DNA from 4 places in the Psychrobacillus sp. NPDC093200 genome. Region 2 is predicted to be linked to each of the others. Evidence: riboswitches for the same ligand, from Rfam matches in the RefSeq annotation. Region 2 holds a riboswitch; each other region holds the start of a gene.
The links. A riboswitch is a leader RNA that binds a small molecule or an ion and turns the genes downstream of it on or off. The one in region 2 is predicted to bind S-adenosylmethionine.
Positions count from the first base shown of each region.

Region 1: it holds a riboswitch for S-adenosylmethionine, as region 2 does, so the genes downstream of both, ACQKNZ_RS13850 (methionine ABC transporter ATP-binding protein) here and ACQKNZ_RS12410 (MetQ/NlpA family ABC transporter substrate-binding protein) in region 2, are expected to answer to the same signal.
Region 3: it holds a riboswitch for S-adenosylmethionine, as region 2 does, so the genes downstream of both, ACQKNZ_RS00410 (O-acetylhomoserine aminocarboxypropyltransferase/cysteine synthase family protein) here and ACQKNZ_RS12410 (MetQ/NlpA family ABC transporter substrate-binding protein) in region 2, are expected to answer to the same signal.
Region 4: it holds a riboswitch for S-adenosylmethionine, as region 2 does, so the genes downstream of both, metK (methionine adenosyltransferase) here and ACQKNZ_RS12410 (MetQ/NlpA family ABC transporter substrate-binding protein) in region 2, are expected to answer to the same signal.

Region 1 covers NZ_JBNNVC010000003.1:60,060-63,160, forward strand. Annotated here, with positions in the region: gene ACQKNZ_RS13840 (MetQ/NlpA family ABC transporter substrate-binding protein) at 1-24, opposite strand, end outside; gene ACQKNZ_RS13845 (methionine ABC transporter permease) at 38-706, opposite strand; gene ACQKNZ_RS13850 (methionine ABC transporter ATP-binding protein) at 699-1,724, opposite strand; SAM riboswitch class I at 1,816-1,920, opposite strand; gene ACQKNZ_RS13855 (thioredoxin family protein) at 1,960-2,280, opposite strand; gene ACQKNZ_RS13860 (toprim domain-containing protein) at 2,292-2,642, opposite strand; gene gcvH (glycine cleavage system protein GcvH) at 2,719-3,099, opposite strand.
Region 2 covers NZ_JBNNVC010000002.1:931,758-934,858, reverse strand. Annotated here, with positions in the region: gene ACQKNZ_RS12420 (methionine ABC transporter permease) at 1-90, opposite strand, end outside; gene ACQKNZ_RS12415 (methionine ABC transporter ATP-binding protein) at 87-1,106, opposite strand; gene ACQKNZ_RS12410 (MetQ/NlpA family ABC transporter substrate-binding protein) at 1,164-1,982, opposite strand; SAM riboswitch class I at 2,077-2,189, opposite strand; gene ACQKNZ_RS12405 (PPC domain-containing DNA-binding protein) at 2,341-2,844, shown strand.
Region 3 covers NZ_JBNNVC010000001.1:78,146-81,246, reverse strand. Annotated here, with positions in the region: gene ACQKNZ_RS00415 (homoserine dehydrogenase) at 1-440, opposite strand, end outside; gene ACQKNZ_RS00410 (O-acetylhomoserine aminocarboxypropyltransferase/cysteine synthase family protein) at 564-1,856, opposite strand; SAM riboswitch class I at 1,977-2,092, opposite strand; gene ACQKNZ_RS00405 (glycerol-3-phosphate acyltransferase) at 2,238-2,879, shown strand; gene ACQKNZ_RS00400 (YdcF family protein) at 2,893-3,101, shown strand, end outside.
Region 4 covers NZ_JBNNVC010000002.1:17,161-20,261, reverse strand. Annotated here, with positions in the region: gene ACQKNZ_RS07730 (gamma carbonic anhydrase family protein) at 1-476, shown strand, start outside; gene metK (methionine adenosyltransferase) at 724-1,920, opposite strand; SAM riboswitch class I at 2,111-2,227, opposite strand; gene pckA (phosphoenolpyruvate carboxykinase (ATP)) at 2,446-3,101, shown strand, end outside.

The DNA of each region.
Region 1 (3,101 bases), on a different contig from region 2:
AACCCCAGCCAATAATTTTTTCATCCCAATCTCTCCCTTATCGTTTATCTATTTTTGTAGTAATGATGTCACCAATCCATTGGATAATGAACACGATGATTAATATTAAAATAGTAGCTACGAGTGTGACATCCCCGCGACCACGTTGGAAACCATCTAAAAAGGCTAGATTCCCTAATCCTCCCGCTCCAATGATTCCTGCCATAGCTGTATAACCAACTAGTGAAATACAAGTTACGGTTATACCAGACACTAAAGCTGGCATTGATTCAGGCAATAAAACCTTCCATATAATAGTTGTGGTTTTAGCACCCATAGATTTTGCAGCCTCTAAAACGCCTTTATCAATTTCTCGTAAAGCAATTAAAACCATGCGAGCATAAAATGGAGCAGCTCCAATCACTAATGCTGGGAATGCAGCATTCGGACCACGCATCGAGCCCATCAACAGTGTTGTAAGTGGGATCAATAAAATAATTAATATAATAAATGGGATAGAGCGGAATATATTTACTACCGCACCCGTTAACCAATTTGCCAATTTATTCGCCCAAGCCTGATGTGGGCTTGTCAAAAATAATAAAAGTCCTAAAATTAGTCCAAAGATTGCTGTGAGTACCGTAGAAACTGCTGTCATATACAAGGTTTCTAGAGTAGCGTCCCACATTTTAGGCCAATCAACATTTGGAAATAACGATTCAATCATTGTTGATCACCTCTGTATTCACTTTTTGCGAGTGGATAAATTGTATTGCATCCTCCACGGCTTGGTCATTTCCATCGATTTGAAGAATTAGTGTACCGAAAGCTCCACTCTTCGTATGAGAGATGTTACCTTGCACAATATTAACTTCTAAATCAAACTGTTTGATTAATCTTGAAAGAATTGGCTGCTCTGTGGTTTCACCGACAAAAACGAGCTTGACTAGCTTACCATTTGGATAAAGCTGGACTAGCTTTTGAATCGTTTGCACTGGCTGGTTGGAATCAGAAATTTGAGAGACGAAACGTTTAGTAATAGCCTGTTGTGGCTTTTGGAAAACCTCTAGCACATCTCCCTCTTCTACAACTTGCCCATTTTCCATAACAGCTACTCGGTTACAAATCTTTTGAATAACTTGCATTTCGTGTGTAATCAATACAATTGTTAATCCTAGTTTTTCGTTGATGCTGACTAGTAGGTCTAGTATTGAATCGGTCGTTTCAGGATCAAGAGCAGATGTTGCCTCATCACAAAGCAATACCTCTGGTCCATTAGCTAAAGCCCTAGCAATTCCTACACGCTGCTTTTGCCCACCAGATAATTGTGAAGGATAAGAATCTCCTCTGCCCTCTAGACCAACAAGGTTCAAAAGCTCCTCTACTCTGGCTTTTCTTTTGTCCTTCGGAACTCCAGCAATTTCTAGAGGAAATGCTATATTTTCAGCGACTGTTCTCGACCATAAAAGATTGAAATGCTGGAAGATCATACTTACCTTTTGTCGGAAGCCACGGAGCTTCTCCTCATTTATGGAAGTAATCTCTTGCTCATTCACAACTATTTGGCCGACAGAAGGTTTTTCTAAGCCATTCAATAAGCGGATCAATGTACTTTTACCGGCTCCGCTATAACCAATAATCCCAAATATTTCTCCACGCTGTATGTCCAGATTTACATTATCAACAGCAACGATTTCACCTTGCTTTGTAATAAATCTTTTCGAAACTTCCTTTAAACTAATCATGTAAATCTAGCCACCTTTCCTATTAAAAAACCCCTTCTGCAAAAGAGCAGAAGGGGTGTAGGTTATCAATTTCAAATAACACTCATCCATTCTCTCATTTCTCAAAGCTATAGCTTTGCGTGACTTGGCACCATTTCACTTTCGTGACGGTTGCCGGGCTTCGTAGGGCACTTCCCTCCACCTCTCTCAATAAGAGCGACACTATTAAATTATTTTTTCAACACAACGAATGTTATCATAGGTTCTTGTTTTCGTCAATAGTTTTTATTGTTTCCAATAGATAGGGTACGGATTGAAACGCATAAATCTTTTTTTCTACCCTGCCATTTTTAGATATTAATAAGCAAGGTACACTTTCAATTTCTTGTTCTATTGCCAAATCACCAAGAAAGTTAATATTTGCTTGGCCAATTGGAACAGAAACCATTTCTTTAATGACATTCATCATCTTACTTGCAATCTGACACGTACCACACATTGGGGTATAAATATAAAATAAGGAAAGTGGAGAGTTATATTTTATGCTTTCCCATTGCTCTTTATTCCACTCATTCATTACACATCATCCTAAGGCAAAAATTCTTTTTTCACCTTAATATTAACACGTTTTAATATGGATGCCAAAACCTTAGCCGGGGTATTCGCCACTTCACCATACATAGGATTTGTATAGAGGTGAATTGCCTCAGGATATTCCTTCCTGACAACCGAGCGTATTTGTTCGCCAGATTTGTCGGCATCTAGAAAAGCATAAATCGGCAAGCCATCATAAGGGCTTAAAAGCTCCTCCAATTTTACATCGGATATCGTTCCATTTGTACAAATGATTTCTGGAGATTCATCGAGAAGGGTCAACAATTGTAATTTATCAGACCTTCCCTCGACGAGAATTATTTTATCACTAAATACATGTGCCATTTAGCTTCTCTCCCAACTTATTACCTTTCCTTTATTATATGAAAAAAACGCCGATTATTAACCGGCGTTTTCATTATTACTCTGCAATTAATTCTTCATACTTTTCTGGAGACAATAAGCTGTCCACTTCTGATAAATCAGAAGGCTCAACAACGATCATCCAAGCATTTTCATAAGGTGATTCATTAACGAATTCGGGGCTATCTTCTAGCTCAGCATTTACTTCCACTACTTTACCGCTAATTGGTGCATATAGTTCCGAAACTGTTTTTACTGATTCAACGCTACCAAAAGCATCTCCTGCTTTAATTTCATCTCCAACTTGTGGAAGTTCAACAAAAACGATGTCTCCTAGTTCTGATTGCGCAAAATGAGTAATACCTATGCGGACATTTCCGTCCTCATTTTTAACCCATTCATGTTCAGCTGAGTACTTAAAATCTTTAGGCACGCTCATAA
Region 2 (3,101 bases):
TAAAGATATGCCTACCATCTGAAATGTTTCAATTACAGATTCTCCGATGATTGGCAACCATTGATTAGTGAATTGTTCGAATCTACTCATGAGTGCACCTCCAAGCTCTCAGTTCCAACTCCTTGTTCTTCTAAGAAGCGAATAGCTGATTGTACTTGATTTTTTTCTCCTACTAAATGAATCACGATATTACCGACAATTCCGTTTTTCAATTCAATAATATTGGCCGTTAAGATATTTGGTTGTACATCAAACTTCTGACTAACCTCTGCTAATAATGGTTTTCCAGTACTTTCCCCAACGAAAGTCAAGCGAGTGACTGCACCCGTCACATGGAGCTGAGAAATAAGGGAAGGGGATAAGTTACGTTGACTAATTGTGTTTAAGAACTTTTTAGTTGTCGGATGACTAGGCTTCGTGAAAAGATTAATAGCTGTGTTCTCTTCTACAACTTCTCCGTTTTCCATCACATACACATGATCACAAATCTTTTGAATAACATTCATTTCATGAGTTATTAAAAGAATAGTTATACCTAATTCCTTATTGATCTTTAATAAGAGCTCTAATATTGAGTCAGTCGTTTCTGGATCCAGAGCACTTGTTGCTTCATCACTTAATAATACTTCTGGTTCCTGGGAGAGAGCTCTTGCAATAGCTACACGTTGCTTTTGGCCGCCAGAAAGCTGGTTTGGATAGCTTTTATGCTTATCGGTTAAGCCTACTATTTTTAAATATTTTTCCACTCTTTTTTTAACTTCGTTCTTGTCGTAGCCAAGCAGCTTTAAAGGTATAGCGATATTGTCGTAAACAGTGGCAGTTTTTAAAAGGTTAAATCCTTGAAAAATCATGCCTATTTTGTTTCTGACTTTTCGAAGTTGAGGAAGGGGAAGGGGGGTTATTTCTTCGCCATTAATGTATACTTTGCCTTTTGTTGGCTTTTCGAGCAGGTTAACACATCTGATAAGTGTGCTTTTCCCTGCTCCGCTATAGCCGATAACTCCGTGAATTTCACCTTTTCTTACATGAAGACTTACGTTACTGACAGCCTTTACTGTGTTTCTTTTGCTGATGAATTCCTTTGTAATATTCTCTAAAACTATCATGTTAAATCTTCCTTTCTAAAGAAAACGTTACCGGTTGCGGCAACGTTTTTGTTATTTCTACTCATCCCAGCTTGCTAACACAGAACCTTGAAACTCTTCTTCGATAAATGTTCTGACTTCCTCTGATTGATAAGCTTTTACAAACTTTTGAACGGTTGGATCATCTTCGTTTTCCGCGCGTACAACGATATAGTTCACATATGGAGAGTTAGATGACTCTAAAAGAATTGAGTCTTCCTTCGGGTTAATGCCAGCAGCCAAAGCAAAGTTTGTATTGATTGCCGCAGCGTCTACCTCGCTAAGCTGTTTCGGTATTTGAGCAGCCTCTAATTCGATAAATTCAATATTCTTAGGGTTTTCTTCGATATCATAAATAGAAGCATTTTCTTTTTTATCTTCTTTAATTTTAATAAAGCCATTTTCCTCTAGTATATATAATGCGCGTGAACCGTTAGTTGGGTCGTTTGGTAATCCAAATGTGGCACCTTCTGGTAAATCTTCGAACGATTTAAATTTTTCAGAGTAAATACCCATTGGGTTTAAAATAGTTTTACCAACTGGTACTAGCTCAGTACCATGGTCTTCGTTGAAAGCATTTAGAAAAGGCTCATGTTGATAGCTATTTGCGTCTAGGTTACCTTCAGATAGTGCTGTGTTTGGAAGTATGTAATCAGAAAAAGCTTTAATTTCTATTTCTAGTCCATCTTTTGCTGCAACTTCTGCTGCAACCTCAGCTATTTGTTCGTGAGGACCAGCAGTTACACCTATGACTAATTTATTTTCATCTAAGGCTTTGTCACCTGTAGATTCATCACCACAAGCCGCAAGCAACCCCGTTAATAGAACTCCTGATAATACTAAACCAACCTTTTTCATTAAAATTCCTCCTTAATAATTATTAAAGAATTCGAATAAATATAAAAGCCTCTCTTTCAAAAAGAAAGAGAGGCACACAAAAATGCATTGTCCTCTCTTATCTTCCAAAACAAAAATGTTTTGCAGGATTTAGCACCTTTCTATACTTTTGGTATAGATGGTTGCCGAGCTTCAACGGGCCAGTCCCTCAGCTACTCTTGATAAGAGATAATAAGCTATTAAGTTTTTCGTTTATTCTATAAATGAAAATTTACTATACTAAACTAACAAAGTCAAGAGCTATTTTTTAATAGTAAAATTTTTTAGAAAAGATTAAAATTATAAGATAATAAATAATTATGCAATTGGAGGAATCGACATGACAATAAGAGCAAATTTTGCAGTTGGTGATTTTGAGAGAATAGTTGGTGCTAGATTAAAATATGGAACAGATTTGATAGAAGGGATAGAAGCAATATGTGAAGCCAACCAAATTACTTCTGCCACTATCGTTAGCTGCTTTGGAAGCTTTCAAAAGTGTGGCTTTGTCTATTTAATTCCAGCTGATTCCTCGAAAATAGGTGTAGCCTATAATGAAATGATCGTAAAAGAAGGACCTATAGAATTTTTACATGGTACAGGAGTTATATGTCAGCGAGAAGGAAAATATGCCACACATTTTCACGGATCAATGTGTGATCAATATGGTGCTGTTTTTGGAGGTCACTTCATCAAAGGTGAGAATCCTGTAATTACGGTTGACCTAGTCTTAGCCGAAGTAAAAGGGATGGAATTCCATCGGAAACATGATGAAGAGACTGGTGCAATTCAGTTTTATCCGATTGAGAAAGGGAGCAAGTTCTCCAGGTCAATAGAGGAATAGAAAGTGTAGTAGGTTAACATATAAAAGAATTTAAATAAACAATAGAATATGACATAAAAAAAGACTACTTTTGTAGTCTTTTTTTATTTTGTTGACTATTTCACTTAAACACACTAATTAATATTGTGATGAGAAAATAAACTAAAATACCAAGTATAAATAGTCCTATAAATTTTTTCATGTAAGATACCTCCAGAGGTTTAAGCTTGTTTTTATTGAACGGTCATAAAAAAATTTATCCGGTCATAAAACGTTGC
Region 3 (3,101 bases), on a different contig from region 2:
ACTTGAAGTAGATTTTTTAATGTCTTAATAATTGGGACTCCACCTGCAGTGGTCGCCTCATACCCTACAAAAACTCCTCGTGACTTTGCGCGTTCCTGCAATGGGATACTATATTTTGAGAACATGACCTTATTTGCTGTAATGACGTGACAGCCCTTGTCTATCGCTCTACATAAATAGCTATAAGCCGGCTCTTCGTTAACTATTGCTTCAAAAACTACTTGAAGCCCAGGAATATTTTCAATATCCTCAAAGTCATCTGTCACTAATACGCCTGGGGTCTCGGGTCTTTCTTTAGCTAAATTATTAATGAGAATCGCACATATTTCGATGTCCAATCCTAATGACTTTTTTAAGTCTTCTCGTTTTTCATTCACAATGTGATAAATCCCTTGGCCGACTGTTCCAAATCCTAAGATTGCTGCTTTTATTTTTGCCATGCTGTCTCCTCCAAATGAATCTGTACAATTGAATTTAAATAATCGTACTTGAATAAAATTTCAATTAACTAATTGACTATTTTACATATTGTAGACTATTTCCACTCAATTAACAACAAAATTCTATCTAGAGAGGACATTTGTTTTCTCTAAAAGTACTTTTCCAAGTGCTTCTTGTAAATCTTCTACTGCCTCCAAGCCTACAGACAAGCGAATTAGATCCTCTGTAACCCCTGTTTTTACCAAATCCTCCGGTGTAAGTTGTTGGTGAGTAGTGGAAGCTGGATGAATAATTAGAGATTTTGCGTCTCCCACATTTGCTACATGTGACCAAATCTCTATATTATCGATAATATGTCTACCTGCTTCTCTACCTCCCTTTGCTCCAAATGTCAAAATAGAACCGTATCCATTCTTTAAATACTTTTTAGCAAGTTCATGTGTAGGATGGCTTTCAAGCCCTAAATAGTTAACCCATGAAACTTCCTCATTGTCATTTAAGTACTCCGCAATTTTCTGGGCATTTTCGTTATGTCTTGGCACTCGTAAGTGAAGTGTTTCTAATCCTTGAAGAAAGGAGAAAGCTGCTTCTGGGCTTAGAGAAGGACCAAAATCACGTAGCAACTGGACTCTTAGCTTTATAGCAAATGCCACGCCTGGAACATCGATTCCGTAGCGCAAACCATGATAGGTTACGTCTGGCTCTGTAAAGCCCGGGAATTTTTCAGAATTCCAGTTGAAGTTACCTCCATCAACTACTACTCCACCAATTGTTGTACCGTGACCTCCAATCCATTTTGTCGCCGAATGGATAACTATATGAGCGCCATGCTCAATTGGATTTGAACCAAACGGAGTAGCGAAAGTATTATCTACTAGTAATGGAACCCCCACTTCGTTTGCAATGGTAGCTACCTGCTCCACATCCAGTACATTTAAGCTTGGATTTCCAATAATTTCAGCAAAAAAACCTTTTGTCTTCTCAGTAACTGCTGATCTGAAATTCTCAGGATTCGTTGAATCTATAAACTTCACAGTAATTCCATAGCGAGGAAGTGTATGAGCAAAAAGATTAAAGGTCCCTCCATATAAGTTTTCAGCTGCGATAATTTCATCTCCAGCGCCTGCAATATTTAAAATAGAAAATGCAATGGCTGCCATCCCTGATGAAAGGGCCACTGCGGCAGTACCTCCTTCAAGTAATGCAATTCTTTGCTCAAAAACATCAACTGTTGGGTTTGTTATTCGGGAATAGATGTTACCAGTCTCTTTTAATGCAAATAGATTTTGAGCATGCTCAGTGTTTTGAAATACATATGAGGTTGTTTTGTGAATCGGTACCGCTCTTGATCCTGTGACTGGATCCGGTTGTTGTCCACCATGCAATAGAAGTGTTTCTTTTTGAAGATTTGTCATTTTGAATTCCTCCGTTATTAGTAGATTAGATGGATGCTTGGAGGCGGGAGAGGATTATAGAACTGCCAATGTAAAAACCCCTCTTCACTTAAGAAGAGGGGTCAAATTGACATGTTCCTCCTCTTATCTTCCAAATTCATAAAAGAATTTGTAGGATTTAGCACCTTTCCAAGTAAAAGAACTTGGTGGTTGCCGGGCATCGTAGGGCCTATTCCCTCCGCCACTCTTGATAAGAGTATTAGATTAGTGTTCCATCTTGTTACACAGTATAAATCCTCCGTTATTTATAAGTCAAGTTATTTTATATAAAATTCTGAAACTTCATCATTTTATAATCGTTTAATATAATAGATAGAATATTATTTTTGGGGGTGTCATAGAATGATTATTTGGAGTGTTAGCATTCTTTTAATAGGCTACTTAGTTGGTTCGATTCATGGATCAAAATTAGCCCAATGGATGAGTGGTGTTAATATAAAAAAAGAAGGCTTAAATAATTCAGGAGCTTCCAACGCCACCATAGTGCTTGGATGGAAGTATGGCGTTTTAGTAGGAGCCATAGATATTTTAAAAGGCGCAATTATGATTATTGGGGCAAGATTAATTGCTCCGCAGCTGACCTCACTTAGTACCTCTGAGCATGATTTTTTGCTTTATATAGCTGGTGCTGCTGTAATCTTAGGGCATAACTTTCCTATTTACACAAAATTTAAAGGCGGTAAAGGCACAGCTTCCATCATTGGAGTACTGCTAGCGTTACATTGGCCGATTGGATTAGCAGGACTATTATTGTTAATATGCATCACACTTTTGACTGATTATTTATTGATAGGTGTATTCTTTTTCTACCTTATCTTTATAGGAGCCTCTATATGGACCGCAGATGGAATAGGTCCAATCATAGTTGCAGGATTTCTATTTCTAATGGCGTCGTTCTTACATATAGAGAATGTTCAGCGGTTAATTCGAAAAGAAGAAGTAAAGATTTCCTCTGTTATGAAGAAAAAAAAGCCATCACTGTAAAAGGAGTGGTTAAATGAGCAAAAAAAAGAGGTGGATTGTGCTAGTTCCTTTAATAATAATGGCAACTAGTGGAGTCGGTATGTGGATGCTTACAAGCAAATGGCTAGAGGATGGATTAAAACCTAAGGCAAACGGTTCCAATGAATACGCAATTGTATTAGGGGCCAAGGTTAAACAAGGCCAGATTCCTTCTCTTGCACTACGATATCGTCTAGAGGCTGC
Region 4 (3,101 bases), 910 kb from region 2:
CATCTGCCTATATTGCTGATTATGTCACAATCACAGGTGATGTTACAATCGGTCCAGAGACTACAATTTGGTTTAATACGGTAATAAGAGGGGACGTTGCCCCTACTATAATAGGAAGCAAAGTTAGTATTCAAGATTTAAGTTGCCTTCATCAAAGCCCAAATAATCCACTCATAATTGAAGATGAGGTAACTGTTGGCCACCAGGTTACATTACATAGCTGTACTATACGTAAAGGCGCATTAATAGGCATGGGGTCCATTATTTTAGATGGTGCAGAAATTGGCGAAGGAGCATTTATTGGAGCTGGTAGTCTTGTCCCTCAAGGGAAAAAAATCCCGCCTAATACTTTAGCATTCGGTAGTCCAGCTAAGATTATACGTGAATTGAATGACGAAGATAAAAAAGATGTCCAACGAATTATTCATGAATATGCTGAAAAAGGACAGTACTATAAATCCATCAAACCCTTATAGAAAGGTCGATTTTAAAATAGAATAAATTAGAATTAAGAAACACCTAATTTTAAAATTTTTATAAATTTGACTCCGGTTATTTTTATACAATAATCCATTAAGAGTAAATAGATCCATTTATTTGGTCAGCCTATTTACCGTTAAGCTGTATAATTGTTTGAAAAAAACAAAAGGTATTAAGAGGTTAGCCTCTTAATACCTTTTTTCTTTAGGCGAGGCATTCCAATAGAAGGAAGTCTCTGATTTCTTAAATACCCGCTTTTTGCTTTAATTGCTCTGCCTTGTCGGTTTTTTCCCATGGAGCATCGATGTCAGTACGTCCGAAATGTCCGTAAGCTGCCGTTTGCTTGTAAATTGGGCGACGAAGGTCTAGCATTTTAATAATTCCAGCTGGACGAAGGTCAAATAGATCACGGATATATGATACTAAATCCGCCTCTGCTACTTTTCCTGTACCAAATGTATCGATTGCGATAGAAACTGGTTGTGCTACACCGATTGCATACGCTAGTTGTACCTCACAGCGATCTGCAAGACCAGCAGCAACAATATTTTTTGCTACATAACGAGCGGCATAAGCTGCAGAACGGTCTACTTTTGTTGGATCTTTACCAGAGAAAGCTCCTCCTCCATGGCGAGCATAACCTCCGTATGTATCAACAATAATTTTACGTCCAGTTAGTCCAGCATCACCTTGAGGACCACCAATAACAAATCGTCCCGTCGGGTTAATAAAGTATTTCGTTTCCTCTGTTATTAAATCAGTAGGTACTACCGGTTTTATAACATGCTCTTTTAAATCTCTTTGGATTTGTTCTAAAGTTATTTCTGGGTGATGTTGTGTAGAAATAACAATCGTATCAATATGAACAGGGTTGTTATTTTCATCATATTCAACTGTTACCTGTGTTTTACCGTCTGGTCGTAAGTAGTCTAAAGTTTCATCCTTGCGAACCTGTGCTAAGCGACGGGCAAGTTTGTGAGCTAGACTGATTGGTAGTGGCATTAGCTCTGGAGTTTCATTACATGCGTAACCAAACATTAACCCTTGGTCTCCTGCTCCAATAGCCTCGATATCTGAATCAGTCATCGCACCTTCTCTAGCCTCTAGCGCTTGGTCTACACCCATTGCAATATCAGCGGATTGCTCATCAATCGCAGTTAAAACTGCTGAAGTTTCAGAGTCAAAGCCGTATTTAGCACGTGTATAACCAATTTCTTGGATAGTCGAACGTACAACTTTAGGTATGTCTACATATGTAGAAGTTGTTATTTCTCCTGCAACTAACACTAAACCTGTAGTAACGGTTGTTTCACAAGCAACTCGTGCATTAGGGTCTTCCGTTAAAATTGCATCTAATATAGCATCAGAAATTTGGTCACAAATTTTATCTGGATGCCCTTCTGTTACTGACTCCGATGTAAATAATCGACGTTGTGTCAAAAGATTCCCTCCTATATCCTGCGAGATTTCTCTCAGGAATTGATACGGTACTCATTCCCATGTCAAGCCAATAGTAAACTTGAAGCTGCTTCGGACTTGGCACACAAGGATTTAGGGCGATGTAAAATAAAAAAACCTTTCACTCACGTAATTACATGAGGAAAGGGATTAATATCATAAACACCTTTCACTCTTATCAATCAAGGGATTTCACCTTGTCTCAGGTTGGGCACCTTTGTAATGATTTTTCAATTACAGGTTGCCGGGTTTCACAGGGCCTGACCCCTCCACCAGCTCGGAATAAGAGTATCCGTTCAATTCACCATCATACGTAAAAATATGTTATAAGTCAACCGATTAAATGTAATTTTTTCTCAAAAACAAAAATTATTCCAATAATGGGCTTCTATTAGTGTAGACTATTTAGTGTAATGTGTTATACTATTTCACATATCAATGAAAAATCCTCTTTATGTTGACTATTTACGTGAAGAGATAAAAATTAAAAAAGGATGGTAATACTAAATGAATTCAATCGATACTGTGAGCGAACTGAACGAATTGTTAGCTGGTAACAACATTAGCCTTCAATTATCAGTACCACAATTGGTGGAAAAAGCTACTTCTAGAGGAGAAGCAGTACTAACTTCAACTGGAGCTGTTAAAGCAGAGACAGGCAAATATACAGGACGTTCTCCACAAGACAAGTATATTGTTGATGAACCTATCTCAAAAGACAAAATCGATTGGGGCTCTGTAAACCAACCTATCTCATCTTCTCATTTTGAAGCATTATATACAAAAGTTATGAACTATTTAAAAGAACAAAATGAACTATTTGTATTCAAAGGATTTGCTGGTGCTGATAAGGATTCACGTCTAAGCATTCAAGTAATAAACGAATATGCTTGGCATAATCTTTTTGCTCACCAACTATTTATTCGTCCTTCTGAAGAAGAATTAGTAGCTCATAAAGCAGACTTTACTGTAATCAGCGCACCAAACTTCAAAGCAGATCCTGCTATTGATGGAACAAATTCAGAGACTTTTATCATTGTATCTATGGAAAAACGTATTGTTTTAATTGGTGGAACAGAATACGCTGGAGAAATGAAAAAATCTATCTTCTCTATTATGAACTATTTATTGCCAGAACAAAATATTTTGCCTATGCACTGCTC